Regions from separate parts of the Paenibacillus sp. MMS20-IR301 genome, predicted to be linked through region 2. Evidence: a T-box and tRNA genes for the amino acid it is inferred to sense, from the RefSeq annotation. Region 2 holds a T-box; the other holds one or more tRNA genes.
The links. A T-box is a leader RNA that pairs with one kind of tRNA and senses whether it is charged. The one in region 2 lies ahead of LOS79_RS32375 (valine--tRNA ligase), so its partner is inferred to be a tRNA-Val.

Region 1: it has a tRNA-Val gene. The T-box ahead of LOS79_RS32375 (valine--tRNA ligase) is inferred to sense a tRNA for this amino acid. The anticodon was not compared.

The regions. Positions count from the first base shown of each region.
Region 1 is NZ_CP135275.1:2,533,787-2,545,657, reverse strand. Features, by position in the region: gene LOS79_RS11340 (hypothetical protein) at 16-267, shown strand; gene LOS79_RS11335 (hypothetical protein) at 373-780, shown strand; gene LOS79_RS11330 (hypothetical protein) at 916-1,128, shown strand; gene LOS79_RS11325 (thermonuclease family protein) at 1,192-1,788, opposite strand; gene LOS79_RS11320 (hypothetical protein) at 2,013-2,513, shown strand; gene LOS79_RS11315 (hypothetical protein) at 2,586-2,837, opposite strand; gene LOS79_RS11310 (hypothetical protein) at 3,318-3,707, shown strand; gene LOS79_RS11305 (accessory gene regulator ArgB-like protein) at 3,700-4,227, shown strand; gene LOS79_RS11300 (cyclic lactone autoinducer peptide) at 4,227-4,364, shown strand; gene LOS79_RS33050 (LytTR family transcriptional regulator DNA-binding domain-containing protein) at 4,367-4,777, shown strand; gene LOS79_RS11295 (YdeI/OmpD-associated family protein) at 4,812-5,405, opposite strand; gene LOS79_RS11290 (helix-turn-helix domain-containing protein) at 5,954-6,805, shown strand; gene LOS79_RS11285 (cupin domain-containing protein) at 6,908-7,360, shown strand; gene LOS79_RS11280 (nucleotidyltransferase domain-containing protein) at 7,377-8,216, shown strand; gene LOS79_RS11275 (hypothetical protein) at 8,558-9,706, opposite strand; tRNA gene LOS79_RS11270 (tRNA-Val) at 10,039-10,110, opposite strand; gene LOS79_RS11265 (hypothetical protein) at 10,255-10,407, shown strand; gene LOS79_RS11260 (IS4 family transposase) at 10,658-11,857, shown strand.
Region 2 is NZ_CP135275.1:7,526,407-7,538,277, reverse strand. Features, by position in the region: gene LOS79_RS32375 (valine--tRNA ligase) at 1-2,527, opposite strand, end outside; T-box leader at 2,696-3,013, opposite strand; gene LOS79_RS32370 (stalk domain-containing protein) at 3,130-3,789, opposite strand; gene LOS79_RS32365 (LysM peptidoglycan-binding domain-containing protein) at 4,025-5,479, opposite strand; gene LOS79_RS32360 (glycosyltransferase family 4 protein) at 5,619-7,025, opposite strand; gene LOS79_RS32355 (GGDEF domain-containing protein) at 7,226-8,470, shown strand; gene LOS79_RS32350 (KPN_02809 family neutral zinc metallopeptidase) at 8,654-9,514, opposite strand; gene LOS79_RS32345 (hypothetical protein) at 9,771-10,325, opposite strand; gene LOS79_RS32340 (hypothetical protein) at 10,515-10,964, opposite strand; partial or broken gene LOS79_RS32335 (RluA family pseudouridine synthase) at 11,390-11,871, opposite strand, start outside.

The DNA.
Region 1 (11,871 bases), 2.7 Mb from region 2:
GAGCGAAACATTGCAATGAGCAGAAGAACAAGCGGAATGATTTTTATAACTATCTCGGCCTTGCTGTATGCAATCAGGTATATTAGTGAGCTGTTTAACAACATGCTTACCTATGTCGGAGAAGAACCGCGCAAGCTCAGCAAGGCGGCACTTTGGGTGGGAATTGCCTTTCTGGTGTGGGCGGAAGTGGAGGAATATATCAGGAAGTACCGTGTATCCAGGATCAAGTCGCTGCTAAATCCTGATAGCAAAGAGGAGGACAGATGAAAGAGATTTGTTGTTAGTCTTGCTTGAAATATACTCTATTTTGTCCAAACTATAGCTCCTCACTGGCATATTCTATTAGCAGAAATCAGGAGAGGAGGAATAATAATGGCAATAATTATTGATACAGGGGCCAGTACAGCGACGACGGGCAGTCAGACCGTTTCGATTCCTATTCTTTCACCGGCCGGCAATCTGCTCTTGGCCCAGTTTGGCCTTGCAACTGTTACATCAGGCGTTGTCCTGCTGAGTGCTTCCGTTGGCTTCCAGACAACGCTTGGTGTCCCGAGTGTAGTATTTACAATGTACCGTGACGGCCAGCCGATCTTTAATATGGGCTCCAGCGGGCTTGCCCTGCTTGCAATCCAGCCGATTACCATTTCCTTTATGGACAGAAATGTACCTGCCGGATATCACGCCTACAGCCTGGGTGTTGCGAACAACAGCCTGAATATTTTACTGAATACAGCCAGCGTTACGGGACCTGTTACATTCTCAGGCACCTCTATCGGCTAAACCAAATACCGTATTAGCGGAACAACCCGTTGAGACTTAAGCCCAGCGGGTTGCTTCCATACATATACAAAATGTCCCAAACCCGGTATGATCAGCATATAGACTTATATCATGAGAAGAAGGGCTGTGAGAGGAATGTCAACGTATCATGATACATTATTTTTTGGAGGCTTCAGCATATTTATTCTTCTGATCTGGCTAACCTGCCTGGGGCTGGGCATTTATTTATTCGTTCTGGTTGTCAAGCTGGCGCGCAGAGGGATCATAGCTTTGGACCTGTACAACCATGCCAAGAATCTCGAAATCCGCGAACGCTACGAATCCGGCCCGAGAAAAGATGGATTCTAAGCCCAGCATATAAAGGCCTGTATGTACAAAATGCCCTGCTGTCCTGACGGATGGCGGGGTATTTCAGTTGGAGGAGGGAACGGCAGTGGCAGCAGCAGAGTTGAATCCCCGTTCAGTCACATAATGGTCAATGCTCCAAACCCCGAGCTTCGCGCTCTTTGCCTGCTCCTCAATTCTCCTGAACTGAGCTTCGTATTTCACATCCGGCGGGTATACGGCCACTCGGGCCAGGCCTTCTGCGAGCATCAGTTCATTTACCATCTTATCCCCCAGGTACACATAGGCCAGAATACGCCCGTATTGATCCCGCTCAGACATATCACTCTCCAGCTGGACCGTTTGCCCGGTGAGAAGCTCTGTCAAATAATCGCTGGCTTCAGGGCCGAAGGGCTGGACCGATGTATTGGCTCGTTTGGTCTCAGGAGTATCAATAAGAAGAAGCCGGACCTTCTCTACCGAACCATCTTCGGACCTTACTTTGAAGGTATCACCATCGGTCACCGAGAGCACCTCAGCCTCGCGAAATTTATGAGTGTTCAGCGGTTCAGAATAACTGTCCGGTTCTTGTTTGGATAGAACTGCGGTTAACAACGAAATGATAAGAGCTAAGAGGATTAAGCTGTATCTTTTGAGCTGCTTGCGGTTTCTGGAATTGAACATCTGCTAATGACTCCTTTTGCATGGATATGGAGTCTATCTTAGCAGAAACAGCACGGTAAGAGTAGGAATTTACGAGTTTACTACGGCGGAAAGCCCTTGGACCATAACAATCACTCCTGTTAGGACAGAAAGCTGATTGGCGGAATAACATATAGGGTATTATCCGGTAGGCATGCATATCTTACAGGTTGTGTAAGCCGTAGCAAACTTAAGGAGTGAGGGACTTGTATACTAAAAAAATGATCCTGATGTTATCCTTGGTGTTAGCCGTATTTAGTGTTAGTGCCTGCAGCAATGAAGGGGAGAATGCAGCCCCAGAGGCTGTGCAGGCCTTGGCAGCTCCCCAGCCGGCCTCCGGGAATGCTCCGGACACAGCTGATCCCGTTGACGCCGGAGAGAACAAGGGGCTTCCCGATAATCTGCCTGCGGATTTTCCGCTTCCGGAGGATGCAGTGATCTCACTCTCCCATTCCGAAGACAATGAGGGCAGGAAGGCAGCACTTCTGATCTTCACAACAAAAGAAAGTATGGATTCCGTATCGAAGCTCTATAAGGATTATCTATCATCCAGGCTGGGGAGTGATTCTGCACAGACCATCGATGATAAGAATCTGATTATTCAAGGCACTACGAAGGATAATAAGCAGAGCTGGTCGATTATAGGCGGATCTTTGGCCTCGCAAGAAGGCGTCATCGAGCTGAATGTAACCTGGGCAGAAATGTAAAAGCATCTTCCTGATTACATTAATATAGTTGCGTTGAAAAGAGCCGGCATAAGCCGGCCCTCCCTTCAAATCCTATGAATTACGCTGGAGCAATACATATCCGCTAATGCTGGAAGTTTTTTTGCTGTACATAATCTTGAAACCGATATCATTATCCTGCAGACAAGCGAGTGCTGTGCGGAGCAATCCGTTTACCCGCAGGCTGGGCAAGCAGGGCCCGGCATTACCGATAACCCGGCTGGCGGTAATTCTGCGCGCTGATCCGGGAACAAGCGGGTTCCGGCTCCAGGTAATCAACACCAAATCCGTCTGACGTGTAGCCATTTTTGATCTACCCCTTTCTATGAAGCTTCTTGATATAGAATGCCGGGGAGAGCGTAATGTGCTACACAATGGCGGAGAAAGAGGAAATTAGTTATAAGGAAACTGAAGGGATGAAATATGCCCCAAGTGAAATAGTTAGCGAAATAATAAGTGTCGAAAAATGTAAACAAAATAGTATACGCGGACTAATCAGCAGTTATATAATTAGATTGGAATGAAAATTATGTCAGGCGGTGTTGAATTTTGTCGTGGGAACCTCTGGGGTTCATGTTTTTCTCAACAATAGAAACGTTAGCCCTTTACTACCTGATTATGTCACTATTCAGATTCAAATGGAAATGGTACATATGGCAGGTACTATTTGTTATTTTGCTAAACAATCTGCAAAGCTATTTGTTAAGAAATGAACTGGGGATGTCAAATGTTTCACCGCTCATATTGATTTTAATCTTTATTATGTTTTTCTCGGCCGTAGTCAGGATGCCGTTGATACTATCTATTATCGCTACGATATCAGGTTATGCAGTTTTTGCTGTAATTCAGACCATTATTGTTCTGCTTGTATTTGGTTCCATTTCCCGGATTGACAACAATGTGGGCAACGGTTATTTACTTCAGTTGCTGACTTCAGCAGTGGTATTTACCGTGTTCAGCTTCACTTACCGTAAAGGTAAAGGGTTCACATTCGATATGGATAAACTCCGGATGAAGTTAGAAGATATCATTTTATCCGTCCTGATTGTTGGATTTGTGATTGGTATTTCCGTTCTATTGTATTACAAAGAAATCTTGTTAAACGCATTGATTTTTCTGATTATGTCAGTATTTCTTCTATATTACTCAACCCGAAAGGAGCAGGAGGATGCTTGAAGCATTGTCCGGAAAGCTGGCAGCGGGAATAAAAAATATCGTCCCGGAGCACCCGGCATCCTATGCAGTTCTGAAGTTTGCGATCGCTGTCGTGCTGAATGTTGTGTTTATTATTAGTCTTACAGTGGCTGTTTCATTTCTGACGGACAAGACTGGTGAAGCGGTTCAGATTCTGATCTCCTTTGCACTGTTGCGGCAGGTGTCAGGGGGAGTACATCTAAAATCCGGGACAGCCTGTATTTTGTTTACCACTGCGTTATTTACGGTATTGTCCTTTGTAAATGTAAGCCCATTATTTGTCCTGTTAATGAACATGATAAGCTTGGGGCTTGTGCTGTGGCTGGCTCCGATTGGAATTGAACGGCAGACCCGGATTCCCCGTAGACATTGGCCGAAGCTCAAAGTAATAGCGGCACTAATGGTTGTATCGAATATATTTATTGGTTCACCGGTTATTGCGGCCAGTCTGCTGGCACAATCTGTTAGTCTGCTAATCGCCCGAAAGGAGGTGAAATCCTAATGATGAAGTCTCTGCAACGTAAAGCTGTTTATAAGCTTGCTTCCGGCCTTTCTGCTATGGCTGCTCTTCTGGTCCTGGTAACCGCCAGTGTTCTGTATGTGAATCAACCTGAAGTTCCAGAAGAATTACTCAAATAGCATTGGAGTTGATCCCTTTGAGTAGTATATCTGTCACTAGAGACGCAGAGGGAAACACTGGTGTATTCTCACTCGATATTGCTAAAATAACTTATATGGAATTTGAACGAACTATCTATAGGATTATTGTCCATACGTACGATCAGACTTATTATACAGTAGGTACGCTGAAATATTGGGTGAATACCCTAGCCAGTTCAGGATATAATTTCGTTCTAGCGGATAGAAACACATTAATACACGTTTCTAACATTATCCAGCTGGATAAGACATTTCATATTGCTTATTTCGGGGAAGACCACAGAGGCATCGAACAAAAGTGTTTTCTTTCAGAAAAAGGTTATAAAGAAATTCTCAACAACGTCAGAACATCTGATAATGAGGTTAAATTTGTCGAGCTACCCCAGTGGTAGCTCTTTTTTCGTACGTTGATCACAGAGATGCTTCCTAGTCACTTAACCCCTTACCCTCCATGATGCGAGACATACACTTGTCCACCCGTGCTGTACGGGTCTTGGATTGCTTAGGTTCTGTGAAATACGTGATATATTGTCTCTTGCGGCCCGGGGTTAAGGCTTCGAAGGCTGCCTGTAGATCAGGACTTTCATCAAGCCTGGCTTGGAATTCCTCCGGAATGTCGTATTCGGTATCTTTTGTATAATCCACGGTCAGACCGGCACTTTCAACCTCAATCGCATTATAAATGTAATTAGTTATAGTAGCTTCCAAACCGTTAATCTCTTGAATATTCGTGAAGCGGATCTGGCGTCCGGCCTGCACGTTCTTCGTCTGCTGAATCAGAATCCCCTGGGGATCAGGCAGCAGGGAGCCTTTGACAAACATAATGGCACAGTATTCTTTGAACCCGTGGATTAATGCGATATTCCCGCCCTGAAAAGTATAACAAGGCACACCCCACTTCAATTCTTCGGTCAGCTGGCAGCCGAGCAGAACCGACCTGAGTTTCCCGTATTCCTCCTGCCACTGGCTTGCTTTATTGAAGAAAAAATCAACTTTAGGGTTCTTGTCACTGCTGGACATTCGGAAACACTCCCATCTGGTATTATTCATGTTGCAGGTGTTGCTGCTGCATTATATAGTAATTATTTTTGAATAGCAATACTTACTCGTTTACATATATATCCTCTTCTGATAACTTTAAAGTTATGGAATGTGCTGGAAATGATTCTTTGATGTGAATATTTATAAGAATAAAGCTAATTACACAGGAGGAGTTATGACACATATCAGCAAGATTGAAACAAGACGTTCCAGCAGATATGAGGAGGAGGATCCGGAGCGGATTGGAAACAAAAATACAGTGTTTGCTGATATTATCATTGACGGCCAATCTATGTACCAGCGGCTTTTGATATCGGACCATTTTACTTCGAATGGGATAACTATAGAACGGCAATCGAAGGCGTATTGGAGTTGGGTGATAAAGAGAGCGATTAGTATTAACCAATACATAATTTTCTGGAGCCGGATTAGAGGGATTGGATTACAAGTACAGCAACAAATGTCCTGTAGCCTGCCAAAGTAATAATTATACTGAACTTAATCGTTGCAACGAGGAGTAGAAGTAAATGAGCCACTTGGACCATCTGCAAAAAACCATCAACTACATCGAAGAACATCTTAAGGAAACCGTTACGATCGATGAATGTGCGAGGGTAGCCGGATTCTCGAAATTCCATTTTCACCGGCTGTTCAGCTTGATGGCTGGCTATACCGTAATGGAATACATCCGCAAGCGGCGTTTGTGCCATGCCATGGTTGACATATTAAATGGCAGACGAGTTTTAGATGTCGCCCTGGATTATGGTTATAGCTCCGAACGTACATTTAGTAGAGCTTTCCAGCAGGAATTCGGCCAGGTACCGAGCAGATGCAGAAACGGCAGATATTCAATCCCGGCAAAATTGGTACTGGCCGACATTCTTAACCCATTTCATGGAGGTTTCACAATGGAGTATTTGAGTGAGGTTCGAATCGAACAGCTTAACAGTATGACAGTTGCAAGTGCCAGCAGAGTTAGTGATAATCCTGAAGAGGATGTTATGATGTATTTGGATCAGTGGGCAGAGACGGCAGGAATACGGGGGAACAGGAACTTTGGATTTGATATTCCTGTAACAGAAGAGGAGCAGCAGCGCGGCTTGCGGGGATATGAGTACTGGTATGCCTTGAATGAGCGTATCCAGACTCCAGAGGATATTACGGTTAAAGATGTGCAGTCATGTAAATATGCAGTACTGCGCATAACCGAGCCTTTTATCGATCCATTTGAACGGATACCTCTAGGCTGGAACAAACTCGTCAGCTGGGTAAACAGTAAAGGTTATGAAACATCATGTGAACAAGAGAGATATTGGCCTGAAGAGGTGCTGGTAATTGACGGTGTGACCTTTATGGATCTATATTTCCCGATTGAATAAGCTGCAGGAACCCCTTACGCCACTTGTGGTCGAAGGGGTTTTCTAATAAACCGAAGGTTAGGAGAGATAGTAATGGCTATTATTTTTAATGAACAAAATATTATGTTTGAACAAAAACAGTCACCCGTTCCGGAGTATGCCTGGCATACCAGCCGGAAGCTGGCAGAGCAGGCGGGGGCGAAGCAGCTGCTGTTTGAAATGAGGTCTCTTGATCCCGGGAAGTATTCATATCCTTATCATTTTCATAGAAGCGCTGAGGAGATGTTTGTAATTCTCTCGGGCCAGGCTACGTTAAGAACACCTGAAGGTTTTCAGGAGGTGAAGGCAGGAGATACCGTGTTTTTTGAAACCGGGCCGGAGGGGGCTCATCAGCTGTATAATCATACCAGTGACCCTTGTGTTTATCTGGACCTGCGCACGAATCACGGGATTGATATTTGTGAATATCCGGATTCCGGGAAAATCAACATTTTACCTTATGAGGAAGTGTATCTGGCTGAGCAGGTGGACTATTATGAGGGTGAGGAGAAGGTCGCGGAGAAGTGGAAGAAGTAACTGAAGGGGGCTTATCATGTTACCGCAAGTAGTTGAACAAACTATGAATACGCTGTGCAACGCTTTGGTGAAGAATAATGTAGATATCGATTCCGTTTACCTATACGGTTCGGTTGCACTGGGAGACTATATTGAAGGTTCCAGCGATATTGATTTCATTGCAATTCTTCAGAAGCCGGCTACTGAGTCTGATATCCAGTCTATCGCGGCGGCCCATACTGAGCTGGAAAATGTATTTCCGCACACTGACATCATGGGAGCTTATCTGCTAAGGAAGGATATAGGCAAACCGCAAAGTGCAATTAGTTCTCTGATAACCTACTATTATAAGCAAGTACATACTGATGGTTCTGGTTCTGATATTAATCCAGTCACTTGGTGGATTCTCGGCAATCATGGCATTAAAGTGTTTGGATCGGCACAAGCCTTAAAGGTGGAAACTGACAATGATGTTTTGCTTCAATTCACCATTAATAACTTGAATTCCTATTGGCTCGGCTGGATCCACCGGTTAGAGAAGCATCTGGCTTCATTTAACTCAGCAGACCCAGATCCGGCAAGCACCGCTAAGCAGTTTGATGAAGCTGTTGAATTATGTACACTTGGCATGCTGCGGCAGTTATATACCCTGAATCATCATGATATTAAGAGCAAGGTTGAGGCCGGTTATTACGGCATTACAATGATTCCGCAGCAGTGGCATGAACTCATCTATGAAGCTATTAACATCAAGCGGATGCTCCCTAAGCGCTTCTATCATTCAAATGAAAAGCGGCTGATGGACCTTGTGGGATTGCTTCGTTATATTCATTTGGAGGCTAATCGTGTTTATGATGAATGGGTAGTGGATGAATGACTTATTTAAGAAGAGCCCCCTAAAGAACAACCTCTTACAAAATAAGAGGTTGTTCAAGGTGGTGTAGGATTGATGGAGTTAACCCATGCTCTCACCCTTTTAAGATTGACAGGTATATAAACTGATGTATCCCAACATAGCGATAAGATTTTTTTTCGTTTATAACACTCACGATAAATTTACGATCTTTCAGTAATTAAGAGAGACCGCTACAAGCACTAATCCGGATCTTTTAAAAACGTTTGAGGTAAGGAAACCACTGACCAACTGGAGAAGATGTTACTTGGGAGTTAAGAAGTCTAGCACTAACAGGATTAATAGATATGAGGAAGGGCCTATGATTATTTAATTCTTTTCCAATGGATTCCATCATCAGATATGACAATTTTCCCTTCTTCATCAGTCCCTTTGCCAATAAACTTGCTTCCAGACTGAATAACTACCATAGAATTTAAAACATTTATTTTCGTTTCCTTCCAGTTTAATTTATCGTTCGAAGTTAATACTTTTGTATGGACCACCCCGGTGCTTACCCATTCATTCATAAAAACATAATAAATATTACCTTTTTTGTAAATGGGAGAACGGTAATCATTTGTTTGTAAAGCTTTAGGTAACTTTTTGATTTTAAAATTAATACCGTCAGTCGAAGTTAATTCATTAGAGTAAGGATCATACCAATAGAAAATTCCAGTTTGTGATGAGCTAGTGCCGGTAGAATAATACCAGTTTCCTGGAGTTAACCCTGAAATTTGTTTCCACTTTTTCAAGTCGGGTGATGTATATACTATGAGTTCTGCTGATCCCTGAGGGCCTAGGAAATGTCTATATTTGCTATTTTTAATATCTTTATCTACAAACATATATCCGGATAACATAATAGCACTATAGTTTTGTCCATTCCAAAATAAGCCGAACACTTTATTTGTAGGAATAACCCCAGTATAATCCCAATTTATACCATTATCAGACGTGAAAATATAAGATTGCCGATTATAATAACCTGATCCATACAAAACCCATTTACCATTCACGGTAAACACATCTTTTATAGATAGACTGCTTCCTTCTAAATTAACTTCTGCTGGTGGGCGCAGAGTAAAAGATGACCATGTTACACCATCTGTAGAATAATAACTTTCCGTGCCTTTATAATCACTTACTGATAAATAAAAAAGACCATTATTGTATTGGAGATTATAATTAGCGTCTCTAGGTAGTTTCCTAGATTGCCATGTCTTGCCGTAATCATATGTAATATCTAAATAACCATGTAAGGTTTTAACTAGGATTGTTCCTTTATCGTTAGTTGCAATATAAGAAACTTGATCGCTTGTAGCTTTATTTGAAACTAAAGGTAAAAGATAATCAACTACTTTGTCATTCTCATTATCAGCCGCAAAAACTGATAAAGGATTAAGAAACAATAATAGTATAAGAAGACTCATATTGAATAGAGCTAAAGGTTTTTTTAAAACTTTAATTGTCACTAAAAACACTCCCAACTTTCAACCATATTTTTTCAAGTTCTAACTCTAATTATTTTATAGTCCCTTTATTAAGTACTTTTCCCTCACCTCATTTGTATAATAATACAATATCATCATGGTCACTCCAAAATTCAAACCAACCTTGACTTATATACTCACCCAATGCCCAACATGTAACATGAAGCAGCAATTGATTTTTCTGATTTATTATTCGGTTGAAAAAAAACGATGTGACCAATGATAGATAATACAGAGCCTATGCTGAGATGGTTAAGGGGTACAAAAATAGAACACCCCCTTACATATAAGGGGGTGTTCTAGGTGATGCAGTATAGGACGGATGGGGTTCGAACCCATGACCCCTACCCTGTCAAGATAGTGCTCTCCCGCTGAGCTACCGTCCTGCAACGAAATTTATAATACCACAGGATGCGAAGGAATAGCAATAAGTTTTTTTGAAAGACGAAATGGGCTGGATTATAGCTGGGATATAATTGTAATAATTAGGTGGTGGTGTTAAGCTGGAGCTAGAAAGGAGCTGACAAATCATGTCATTACTTATGTCCCTTGGGTTTCTGGTATTGGCTGGCGCTCCACTGGTTTGGTACTATGCTGCTCTCGGAAAGCGGATTACGGCGGAAGAAAAGAAAGCCGGCCGGGATTTATCCAGTGAGATTAATCCGTTTACAGGCGGCAGATAACAAGCTTTTGCAGAGGTCCCGCTGTATGCCGGCGGGATTTTTTTGTTGAATAGGAGATGATACATTGTACAAATGTGGATACTCCAAAACCTGCGTAGGCGATGCAGGAAATTAGGTGGATTTTCTCCACTAGCGTTGCATAAAAGCTAACATTATCCGAATGGAATAAACTACCTGTCCAGAAACAGAAAAAAACTCTAATGTAAGAAGGTAGGCGCGTTGTCCATACCCCCTTACAAAGGAGCTCTCAATGGATAACGTTAAAGCAAATTCAGTCATACGTCAATTCTTATCTTTACTTCCGGTCAATGCTCTAGACCCCACCGTGTTCGATTACTACACTAAAAAGCTAACTGTGATGAAAAGTATCTTGATTTTTGTTTCCGCCCAGTTGAATCGATGGGGTTCTTACAGCGAAATCGAAGCTCAAATCCGTGCACAAACCGAACTGCAGCGTTTGTTTCATTTGGAAAGTATTAGCGGCTCTCAGTTATCCCGTTCCTTAGATCGTCTGCCTACCGAACTGCTCGAGTGGCTTTTTCAGCAACTGGCTCTGCGGGCCAAAGAGCGGACAGCATCGTTAAGTGGGATTTCCAAAACCATTGGTAAACTGAGCATTGTAGATGCTTCCACCATTTCGTTACCCCTGAATTTGGGGAATTGGGCACAGGTGACTCGTAAGGCCAGCAGCGTCAAAATGCATCTTCGTCTGGTTGTGGCCTCGCCCGACACCGTGTTTCCCGATGCTATGGTTCCCACGACTGCCAATGTCGGAGATCGAGCGTGTGCCGTAGAATTGGTCATTCCTTCGGACACGACTTATGTCATGGACCGGGGGTACGATGACTACAAAAAGATGGAGGCGTGGAGTACCCAAGGGATTCGATTTGTGATGCGTCTGCGGGACCGGGCATACACCACTGTCCTTGAAGAATCTACGGTGCCTGCCGGAAGCCGAATCCTTCGGGACGCCAAGGTCCACATGGGCCGTGCGGATCGGGCGGACAAGAAAACCTTACGCCTCATTGAATTTCTGGATGAAAAAGGGCGCCTCTACCGGCTTGTCACTTCCATCTGGGAGGTATCGGCGGAAGAGATCGCACAGATTTACAAAAACCGTTGGCTCATTGAGTTGTTTTTTAAATGGATGAAGCAGCATTTGCGAGCCGTGCACGTGCATAGCTACAAACCGCAGGCGATCTGGAATCAGTTGTTCCTGGTCTTAATTACGGCGCTTCTGGTGCAGGAGGCCAATGCTTCTTTCGCCCGGAAGCTAACGCCTTGGCAGTTGCTTAAACTGATGCGGGTGTATCTCTATCTGCCGTGGTCTGCATTGGAGCAAGAGGTGTTACGTCCGCGAAAATCGTCCAAAGGGAAACCCACGGGCGTCCGTCCAAAACCAAAAATTCTACGAACGACGGTAGGCAAGCTACGGCCGAGCAAAAAGTAATTCGAACGCAAATA
Region 2 (11,871 bases):
AGCCCTGGTTGCTGAGCTTCTTCTCCACACGCTCAACTTCGCTGTTCAGGGTCTGCACTTCTTTTTCCAGACGGGCAATCTCCTGATCAATATCAATCAGCCCCGACAGCGGCAGCAGCAGCTCGGCTCCGGTAACCACAGCAGACATTACCTTATCCGGAGTCTGCGGCGCAAGGCCCGCTTCGAAGGAGGAGGTGTTGCAGAAGCGCCCGATGTAATTGTCATTGCGGGAAATAATGCTTAAGGTCTCTTCACTGCCGGCCTTGATGATCAGCTCGACCTTCTTGCTCATCGGCACGTTCACTTCCGCACGGATATTCCGAACCGCACGGATTACATCCATCAGCAGATTCATTTCCGCTACAGCCTGCGGATTCTCAAGCGCGGTGTCGTACTTCGGCCATTCAGCCAGCGTAATCGTCTCGCCCTGATGCGGCAGATGCTGCCAGATCTCCTCTGTAATGAACGGCATGAACGGATGAATCAGGCGCAGTGTACGGTCAAGCACATAGGCCAGAACGGATTGTGTCTTGGCTTTGGCGGCAGTGTCCGTTCCATACAGTGAAAGCTTGGCGAATTCAATATACCAGTCGCACAGGTCATCCCAGATGAAGTTGTACAGCAGGCGGCCGGTTTCGCCGAACTCGTACGAGTCCATTAGACGCGTAATGTCGCGGGAAGTTTCGTTCAGGCGGTGCAGAATCCAGCGGTCGGCTGTACTGAGCTCACCTGTAATATCAATATCTTCAAAGGATACGCCTTCGAGATTCATGAGTGCGAACCGGGAAGCGTTCCAGATCTTGTTGGCGAAATTGCGCGCCTGCTCTACCTTTTCCATCCGGAACCGCAGATCCTGGCCGGCTGTGCTGCCTGTAGTAATCATGTAGCGCATAGCATCTGCACCGTACTGCTCAATAACATCCAGCGGATCGATCCCGTTGCCGAGGGATTTGGACATTTTGCGGCCTTCCGCATCCCGTACCAGGCCATGCATCAGCACATCGGAGAACGGCTTCTGCCCGGTGAATTCCAGTGCCGAGAAGATCATCCGGGCTACCCAGAAGTAAATAATATCGTAGCCGGTAACCAGCACATTATTCGGATAGTAGCGCTGATAGTCGCTGCTGCTCTCGTCAGGCCAGCCCAGTGTCGCGAACGGCCAGAGGTTCGAGCTGAACCAGGTATCCAGGACATCCTCATCCTGCTTCAGGTCCGTCAGGCCGCTGATCCGGCGTGCTTCCTCTTCATCATTCGCCACTACAATCTCACCGGTAGACTCAGAATACCAGGCCGGGATCCGGTGGCCCCACCACAATTGGCGGGAAATACACCAGTCGCGGACATTCTCGATCCAGTTCAGGTAAGTCTTCTCGAAGCGGTCAGGTACGAAATTAACACCGTTGCCATCCTTCTGCGCAGCGATAGCCGCTTCAGCCAGCGGCTGCATCTTCACGAACCATTGGGTGGACAGGTACGGCTCAACTACAGCTCCCGAACGTTCACTGTGCCCAACCTGATGCACATGATCCTCGATCGACACCAGCACGCCCTGCTCCTTCAGGTCGGCAACAATCGCCTTGCGGCAGTCACTGCGGTCCAGCCCCTGATAGATGCCGGCTTCCTCATTCATAACGCCGCCTTCATCCATCACATTAATCTGCGGGAGATTATGGCGCATGCCCATCTCAAAGTCGTTAGGATCATGGGCCGGTGTAATCTTCACCGCACCGCTGCCGAACTCCTTATCCACATAATCATCGGCAATAACCGGAATCTCCCGGCCGGTAATCGGCAGAATCAGCGTCTTGCCGATCATATCCTTGTAACGCTCATCCTTAGGGTGCACCGCTACCGCTGTATCGCCCAGCATCGTTTCCGGCCGGGTTGTAGCTACAGTGATGTAGCCGCTGCCGTCCTTAAGCGGATAACGCAGGTGGTACAGATGGCCGTTCACTTCCTTATATTCAACCTCGATATCCGACAGCGCCGTACGGGCAGCAGGGTCCCAGTTAATAATACGTTTGCCGCGGTAGATCAGGCCCTTCTGATACAGCTGGATGAACACCTGGCGTACGCCGGCGGACATGCCTTCATCCAGGGTAAAACGCTCACGCGAGTAATCCAGCGACAGACCCATTTTGGCCCACTGCTCATGAATGGTTTCCGCGTACTGTTCCTTCCAGGCCCATACCTGCTCCAGGAATTTCTCGCGTCCCAGATCATGACGGGAAATGCCCTGCTGGCGCAGCTTCTGCTCCACCTTGGTCTGCGTAGCAATTCCGGCATGGTCTGTGCCCGGCAGCCACAGTGTATCGAAGCCCTGCATCCGCTTGGTGCGGATCAGCACATCCTGCAGGGTGAAATCCAGCGCATGTCCGATGTGCAGCATTCCCGTTACGTTCGGCGGCGGGATTACGATGCTGTAAGCCTCGGCATCCGGGCGTTTGCCGGCTTCAAAGAAACCGTTCTCCATCCAATAGGCGTACCATTTCTTCTCTGCCGCTCCCGGATCATAGGTGGTCGGCATATCGCTTTGCTTGTGACCCGCAGCTGCGGTGCCTTCCGCCGCTTCCAGCTGGTCCGGCAGCTTCTCTGCTGTGTTGTTGTTATCAGCCATTGTGAACCCTCCATTAGATAATAATGAGATGTTTTTTGTATTCTGTGAGTTTCTGGAAATACAAAAAGACCCTTCGTCTCAAAGGACGAAAGGCCATTCTTTCGCGGTACCACCTTTGTTTCGCGCTAACAGGGTGACAACGGCTGCACCGTCCTGCTAAGGACAGTCTCCGTCACCTCCACTCCGGCTCCCTTACGGGTCCCTGAAGCCCAGCGCGACACTCATGCAGATAACGGCTGCGTCCGGCCCATCCTAACCTGCTCCCCATAGGAAAAACAAGCTCAGAAGGGCGACTCCGGGGCGACTTCGGGGGCTGCATCCTGCGGAAGTTCACAGCAACTACCATTCCGCTCTCTGAAGGGCTGACCGCCTACTCTTCCCGTTCCCAGTCTTTATTGTAGTTAATACTTAGTTCAATAATACATTTAGTGCTATTCCTAGTCAACCAGCATACGCACAAATCGCTGTGTTTATACCGCAGCGGATGAAACACCGTCCCGCCGCAGTACCGCTTACTTCCCGCTCCAGATCACGTCGACGATATTATAGCTCTGGCTGCTGCCCGTTCCCGGAGCGGCATCCAGCGTAACGGAAAACGTGCTTCCGGCATCAATAATGGTGAAAGCTGCCGCAGATATCTCCTCTGATTTGCTGACAGCACCCTTCTGCGCAAAATATTCCTTATACGTATTGCCGAGCGTCTCCAGGTCCTGCTTCGTCGAATAGCTGAATGTCGCGGACGGCGTACCGGTCACAGCGCCTTCGATCAGATCAAATACCTTGGCGTCAGAGGGGAGCGGGAAGTCAGCCGGCAGACTCTTCGGACGCTGCACCGCTGCTGCGGCCGTTCCTGCCGGGGAGGCCCCGGAAGTTGTCCCGGAGGATGAAGAGCTGCCGATAATAACGCGGCTGTTCTGAGCATCGTAGGTGACGGAGGTATTCACCGCTTCACCGACTGAGCGGATAGGCAGATAAGTTATGCCGTTGTATGTGATCGGGGCAAGCGGTTTGCCGTTTCCGTCTTTGAGCGAATAGGCTTGACCGTTCACGATAATCGCCAGCTTGTGATTCAGCGACGCCCGGATCTCCTGCAAATTGCCTGCGGCATAGCCGGCCGATGCCGTCATTACCGCGCCCAGTAGGATCGCGGCTGCCGTCACTTTTTTCCTCATTGATATCTCATCCTTCCACAATTAGGGTACACCGACACGAAGCTGTCTGAACAACGCATGTATTTAGAGTCGATAGTGACCATTAACCCGTCCTGAACCGTTTTCAAACGGTCTGACCGGCAGACGCCCTGCCTGAAGGCAGCCGGCACAGAAAAGCCGTATCAGCTGACATCACAGCCATTTCTTCAAACAAACAGCCCCCGCCGGAAGCGGGGGCTGCCTACTATATTCTGTCTCAGGGAATATACAGAACCTGGCCTTCTTCAACACTCTGCCCGGAGAGCCGGTTGTACATAGACAGCTCTCTTGCACTGAGCTGATATTTCTCAGCGATCGTATCCAGTGTTTCCTCACGCTGCACAATGCAGAGCCGCACTTTGCGGAACAGCTCCGCTCCGCTAAGGCCGCCGATGAACCGGCTTTTCCATTCGGTATCATTGCCGGGCTCAGGAATGGCGGCTTCCTTCGGGGCATTCCTCTCGGAATTCTGAACCTCCAGCTCCTTGTTGGCACGGCTTGAGCTGAGCAGGGACGAGAAGGTCAGCGGCTCCTGTCCTATTGCTCCCGGCTCTTGCTTGCTGCCCAGGCCAATCTTGAGATCCTGCTTCTCCTCCTGGAGCGGCAGAACTTCTTCTGCCTCAAGACTCACATTCTCTGCTGCCTGAATCTCTTCCGGCACTTCAGGCAGTTCTTCATTACCGGCTATGGCCTCAGCGGCCTCACTGGCTGCAGAAATGACTGCCGGCTCCGCCGGCTGGACCGCATGCAGGTTAACATTCCCCCAGTGCTGGGCGGCTGTGCCTGCAGGAATTCCCGGGTCCTCATCCTGCGGCAGGGCAGAAATATAAGACGCTTCCGCCCGGTCAAACGGATTCGCGTAATTCGCGGCAGATACCGGCTCAGCCTGGAATGTATCCCGCACCGGCGGCGCTTCAGCTTTCTCTCTGGCGGACAGGAAGTAGCTGGATACCGGTTCTGCAGCCGGCTGGCTGTAGGATGGCTGTCCGGCTGCAGCCGCTCCCGGCGAAGCTCCAGCTCCGGCACTGTCCAGGCTATGTGTTCTTGCCCGGGGTTCCTTGTCCTTCAGCTGTGCGCTAACAAAGGCCGCCGGCTGGGTATACACAGAGCCCTCCAGGAACAGCGGGTTACCGGCGGCTTCTGCCGGAGCCGCATACTCCTGCTCCTCCACAGGCACCTCTGCCACCCCCTCGCCATAAGTCCAGAGCGAGTTCTCATAAAGAACATCGCCCTCCTGAGCACGGCTGTCCGGCCCGGCTGCGGGCGAGTAGGCTACCGTATATTCCTCCTGCTGCCAGGCCGGCTGTGCATCCGCGCTGCCGATTCCGCGCAGGGAGAGTACTCCTGTAATATTGACAGTTCGCATCGTAAGCAGGTCAATATCGAAATTCTCGATCTCCACCCCTATGTCTTCAAGTGAGCTGACCCGGGTCAGCGGGACTGTGATTTCAACGGGAATCGCATGCTCCAGACGCTGCGTGCGATCATCTTCCCCCCGGTAGAGCCCGGTGAGCAGCAGCTGGCCGTACAGCTCCGCCCGGTCCTCCCGCTGGATTACCTTGATGTCGGGAATCAGTTCGACTTCCTCCAGCTCAGCTATTCCCGGAAGCTCTTCTGAAAGATGAATCCGCTCATAGATATCAAACCGCAAGCCGTGTGACTGGTCAAACACGGGAAATGTCCTCCTTCTTGGCATAATCTATCCCTGAGACAAGCCCAGAGCATAAGCCCAAAATGTTACTCCACTCATGTATATGCTTCAAACAGGAAGGCATGACAACTTTGGGCTTAACCTGCGGACAGGATATTTATCAGGCGAGCGGCAGCGCCGTACGGCAATCCGGAATAGAATAATGCTGCGGCAGCCTGCGGCGGAGCGTATCTGCAAGCGGCAGCCCCGGCTGCAGCCCGTTCAGTACATCGGCAGGATGGAAGGCATGGGGAATGCTTACCGCCGCCTGCCCCGCTGCAGGATCAGGGCGCTCCGCAAGGCTCTGCATCGCAATGGCCTTGCGGTACACTGCAAGCGTGCCCGCTGCCATCACATCCAGTGAGCGTTGCTGCGCAGCCCATTCCCTTGCCTGGAAGCCGGTCCTTACCCTCAGCTCCTCATCGCCGAGCAGCTCTTCCAGCAGGCCGGCCAGCCGGGCGGCATCCCCGGGCGGAACAATCCAGCCCGTCTCTCCATGCCGGACCATCTCCGGCATCCCCGCCGTTCCGGCCACAACCGGCGCAATCCCGGCCAGCTGTGCTTCAGTGACCGAGAAGGGCTGTGTATCCTGCAGGGAGGGCTGGACATAAATATCCGCATCCCCAAGCGCTGCCGGAACATTATCCAGCTTCCCGGTGAAGAGGATCTGCTCCAGCACCCCCAGCCGGACGGCCTGCTCCTTCAGCTCCTCCAGCAGGCTGCCGATGCCGGCCACTACGCAGACCCAGTCCTGACAGCGCTTTTGCAGAATTCCAAGCGCCTCGATCAGCACATGCACGCCTTTGATATATTCAAGCCGCCCGGCGAACATGATGACACGTTTCCCGCCGCTAATCTTAAGCACAGAAGGCTCCTCCGCCCTGGCGGCATACTGCTCCAGATTCACTCCGTACGGCAAGGTATGAATCCGCTCCCCGTCCACCCCCAGATCCCGGGTCAGCCCGCCGATCCAATTGGAAGAGACCAGAATCCTATCCGCCGACCTTGCGCCCAGCGTCTCCATCCTGCGGAAATATTTCCAGATCGGGCGGCTCTCATACCTCTCCCGGGTGAGCTCAGGCTCCAGCCCTTTGTACTCATAGAATGATTCCCGGGTTAACGCTCCGTGTACACTTGTGACCAGCGGAATCCGGCGCCGCATAATCCGCCGCAGCGCATACGATGCAATAGGGTCCTGGGCGTGAATAACATCATACTCCTCAAGGCCCAGTACGGCCGCTCCCCCTTCAAACACATAACGGCCCAGCTCAAAGCTGAATATCCCGTGCTCCAGATGCAGATGCGGAAACCGGACACTATCAAGCTGCGGCAGCAGCTGTGTATAGTAGGCTTTTTTATCAAAAGCTTCATTCCGGTCCAGCAAATACAACGTATTATTCTCTGCATGACTGCCCATCAGCGTTACGGAGTGGCCCTGCTCACTCAGCTTGTCAGCCAGCTGCCTCATATACGTCCAGATTCCGCCCATATTGGTCAGCCCCCAGTAGGTAACCAGCAGTATCTTCATACGTTTATCTCCTCTCCCCTGCTTATCAAATGACTTGTGCACGGGCTACGCCGCCCCGTATTATCAGATTATTATATGAATGCTGAAGTCTATGGGACACGGGTATCTGTTTCAATCTATAAATATTCCAAAATAACTTTTAATCAAAAAACATCTTTTCGGTTATAATCGTTATAAATACTGAAAGGAACACTCCGCTTATGGCTAAAGCAAGGTTATTTGACCTTTTTCTGTTCGTTGCTTCGGCGGCTATAGCATTCATCCCCGAATATCCTGTGGCCCTGGACCATACATATATACTGGCAATGCTGCTCTATACACTCTTCTCCACCTTCTACTTTCAACTGCGGATCGTAACCAGGAGCGGGAATTCCACAATAGATTACGCTATCAGCTATACTTCTTCGTTTGGGATTTTTGCCGGACCGCTGGGCACGTTTCTGTTCGAGGCCGTGTACCGGTTCATCATCTATTTCTACAAAAAGAAAACAGGCACCGCCGATCCCGGAGAATTCCTGGATACCTTCTACAACATCGGCTCCTTCACTCTGGGCGGCTCGGCGGCTTATTATCTGTACACCGCGCTTACCCCGCTGGCCGGGAGAATTCCGTTTGGCTACTGGCTGCTGTTCCTGCTGGTTGTCTGTGTTACAACGCTGCTCTCTTCTACGTTTCTGGTGATCGCCGTTACACTCACGGGAGACATCAAGACACGCAAAGAAGCGCTGAACCTGCTGTTCAGAAGCCGGAGCCTGCTGGACTTCAGCAAGGTAGCCCTGACCAATGCCCTGCTGCTGCGGCTGCTGCAAATGGAGAAATGGGAGATGCTGGTCGCCCTCTTCCTGCTCAACTACATCGTCAGCCTGTCCTTCTACTCCAAGGCGCAAAGCGCCCAGCACAAATATGAACGCGACAAGTTCGAGCAGATGGCTTACCGTGATTTCCTCACAGGGACCTATAACCGGGCCTACATGGATAAGATGATGAAGGAGCTTAACCAGAGCGGGGAGTACATCGGAATTGTAGTAGCGGACATCGACCGGTTCAAAAAAATCAATGACACGTATAATCACGCCGTCGGCGACCGTGTAATTATTCATTTTGCCGGCACGCTGACCAAACATCTGCAGGAGGGGGACATCCTGTTCCGCAGCGGCGGGGAAGAGTTCACCCTGTTCCTCCGCAATAAATCCTTCAGGCAATGCCAGGCGCAGATTCAGGGGATTCTCGACAGCTTCCATAATCAGAGCGTAACTGCCGAGTTCGAGGACAGGCCGATCAGTGTGCCGTATTCCGCCTCCTTCGGACTCTATTATTACAAGGCGGACCCCGGCCAGAAGTCGTCTATGGAAAAAGGCTATGTCTGCGCAGACCAGCTGCTGCTGGAATCCAAAAAGCTCGGCCGCAACCGGCTCTCGTACCGCAATGACCTTCGTCCGCAATAAGGCTTTAGAACGGTGAAGACGAGGTACGGGAGCGCTGCATCACAGCAAAAAGAGGGTTGTCCCCGCCACCGTATAACGGCGTTGGACAGCCCTCTTGTCTTTTCAGCTCATGTGGTTGTAGTGTAGGTGTACAAGTTCCAGTTCCAGTTCCAGTACAAGATCCAGTTCAAGTTACTGCTTCTGTTACAATTCAGCCGCATTAAAGGTATCTCCGCCTTCAATCGTGCCGGAGTTGAACCCTTTGTAGAACCAGCGCTTACGCTGCTCGGAGGTTCCGTGCGTGAAGCTGTCCGGCACCACATAACCTTGCGCCCGCTTCTGGATCGTATCGTCGCCGACCGCACTCGCCGCAGTCAAGGCCTCCTCCAGGTCGCCTTCCTCCAGCAGATTCATCCCCTGGGCATGACTCGCCCATACCCCGGCATAGTAATCCGCCTGCAGCTCGAAACGGACCTGATACCGGTTGAATTCGGTCTCGCTGAGACTCTGGCGCAGGGAATTCAGCTTATCGGAAGCTCCAAGCAGCGTCTGGACATGATGGCCCACCTCATGGGCAATTACATAAGCCATCGCGAAATCACCCGGCGCATTGAACTGCTGCTGCAGCTCATCATAGAAGCTGAGATCAATATACAGCCTGGCATCGCCTGAGCAATAGAACGGTCCGACAGCCGAGCTGGCGGTTCCGCAGGCAGAATTCACACTTCCGCTGTACAGCACAAGTGTCGGATCCTGATAGGTCATTCCCTGCTCCCGGAACATCTCGGACCAGACATCCTCGGTATCTGCCAGAACTACAGATACAAATTCGGACAATTCCTTCTCCTGCGCACTCTGCTCGTAGGGAACGTTCGAGCTGGTGTCTGAGCCGCCGGTGGAGGTCAGATTTCCCATGATGTCACCGATATTTCCGCCGCTCAGCAGAGTAACGATCACAATCACAATGATCCCGGTGATCCCTCCGCCAACCAGCTTGCCGCCTCCGCCCCCGCGGCCTCTGCGGTCTTCCACGTTACTGCTGCCTCTTCTGCCCTGCCATTTCATAGTCTTACCCCCAAGTCTATTTCCGGTTACAGGATATATTTCATCTTATTACTGTATACCCATATTTGCAGGACATCTACTCTCAAGTATCCGGATCAGGATAAACGTATCTTAATTCCGCACATTTTGCTTACTTTGGTCTATTGTTCTGCTGCTATCCACAATTGTTCAGTTTATATCATTTCCTGTACGACAAAAAACTCCCCCACAGCCGGAGCCGTGAAGGAGTCACGTTTATCTATGGTTAGAACAGCAATTACTTCGCAGCCTTGGCAGCTTCCACAATCGCTTTCAGATAACCTTGGGTATCTACCAGAGTAGCGCCGCTTACTGCATCAACTACCTGCTCAGCGGTTTTCTTGGTAACAGTCATTTCCAGGGATTTGATAGTTTTGCCTGTAGCGAATTTCTCGATAGCAGCCAGGTTTTTGTCATAAGCAACGGTAGAGCCTCCTGCTTCAGCCATATGCTCGCTGTAATATTTAGCATTGGCTTTCTTGGAAGCCAGAACTACGGCAGGGTCTTTGTAGCCGTTTGTGCCAAAGTCCTTATCGGAGTTTGGTACGCCAGTTGCTACATCAGTGCTCAGGAATTGATAATCATCCAGCGAAGCGGCAACGATTACGCCGTTCTGCACTACAGCTACTGCTACTGTAAAGCATTTGGTACCATGAGCTGCTGCTTCTACACGGCCTACCTTAAGAGGTGCGCTTGCTGCAGAAGTTACGTTGTTAAGAGCACCGCTGTTGCCTACTCCTACAACCGCCAAAGAGATGCCGGCTACGAGCATTAGTTTTGTTAATTTTTTCACAAAGATTCCCCCAGTTAAAGTGATAAGAAACGCTTACATACTATATTTATCAATATATTGGATATTCGTCTGTTACAAATGTTACTAGGAAAATGTAAATACCTGGTACATCTATTGCCGGAAGGAAATAAAAGGGGGCATCTGGAGAAAATCGGCCTGAAAGCCAAGAAAAAGCAGCCGATTGTAAAATCAGCTGCAGTTTTCTTCAACCTCTATTCCGTCATTGCTGATGGTTACCGTGGACGATCCCGACAAATATTCCGTGTAGGAGCATACCCCAATTGTCTTTACTTCATCCGGCTCCCGCGGATCCGTATAATGCAGATAAATGCTTCCTTCGCCGCTTAAGCTCAGCTCCGGCTTGATCGTGAGAGTGCGTCCGCTGCTTAGCGTGTGCCCAAGCTCGTCCTTGGCTGCAGCTTCCGCTCCTGCCAGGGCCGATGCGCTTGTGGTCACTCCGGCAGCAGTAATATTCAGCTTATAATCTGACTGGTTATGCACCGTAACCCTGAAGCTGCGGAACTGGTCCGCCAGCTTCAATATGCCGAACTCCTGCTCCAGCCGCACCGCCAGCATAATACCGGCGGCCAATACTACTGCGGCAGTTACAATTAGAATCTTTTTATAATTAAGTCCCACAGGCTGCTCATCTCCTTATACAGTAAGACGAACGTTTCAGCGGAAATGTATCAGGAGCGAATGATAAGTTACTCCTGCGGTTCACCGCCCAGCTTCCCGCGCAGGCGAAGCATATCCCCGGGCCACGGGTCGGCCACTTCGACCGGCTTCCGGGTCCAGGGATGGGCAAATACAAGCATCTCGCCATGCAGCGCCTGCCGGTCGGAAGCGCCCGGCTTTAGATTCAGTTCTCCCTTGGCCTCCAGCTTCGTCCCCGGCTCCAGTTTCGCCGGAGCTCCCGGCTTAAGCGTCCCTTGCAGCCCGAAGGTGTTGCCTGCCTTCTCCTGCTCTTCAAACCAGGCCGTAATCGCCGACTTCGCCCCGCCTGCCGCAGTGCGCTGCGGCGGAGCTGCATTCGCTCTGCTGCCCGCTGAACTGCCGGCCGTGTCCCAGCCCGGGCCGCCGTACAGGCTGTCCCCGTACAGCGGGTGGCCGGCATGGCTGAGGTGGACCCGGATCTGATGCGTGCGGCCCGTCTCCAGCTGAACCTTCAGCACCGTTCCGCCGCCCGGCAGGACCTCGCGCCCTATAATCCGCGTTACCGCCGCCTGCCCTCCAGGTGAGACCCGCCTGCGCGCCGCATGATGGCGGTCACGGCCAATCGGAGCGTCAATTACCGTAAGCTCGGCAGGTACGCTGCCTGCGACAATTGCGGCGTAGAGCCGGGACACGCTTTTGCCGCGCATATCTTCATCCAGCACCAGCTGGGCATATTCATTCTTGGCATATAGCACCGGACCCGTTGTGTCCTTATCCAGCCGGTGAATATGCCGCACAGCTGTACCGCCGCCGGAAGCAGCATAATGCGCTGCTACAAGATGATCCAGTGTTACACCTGTACCGCTGCCGTCGGGATGAACTGCCAGCC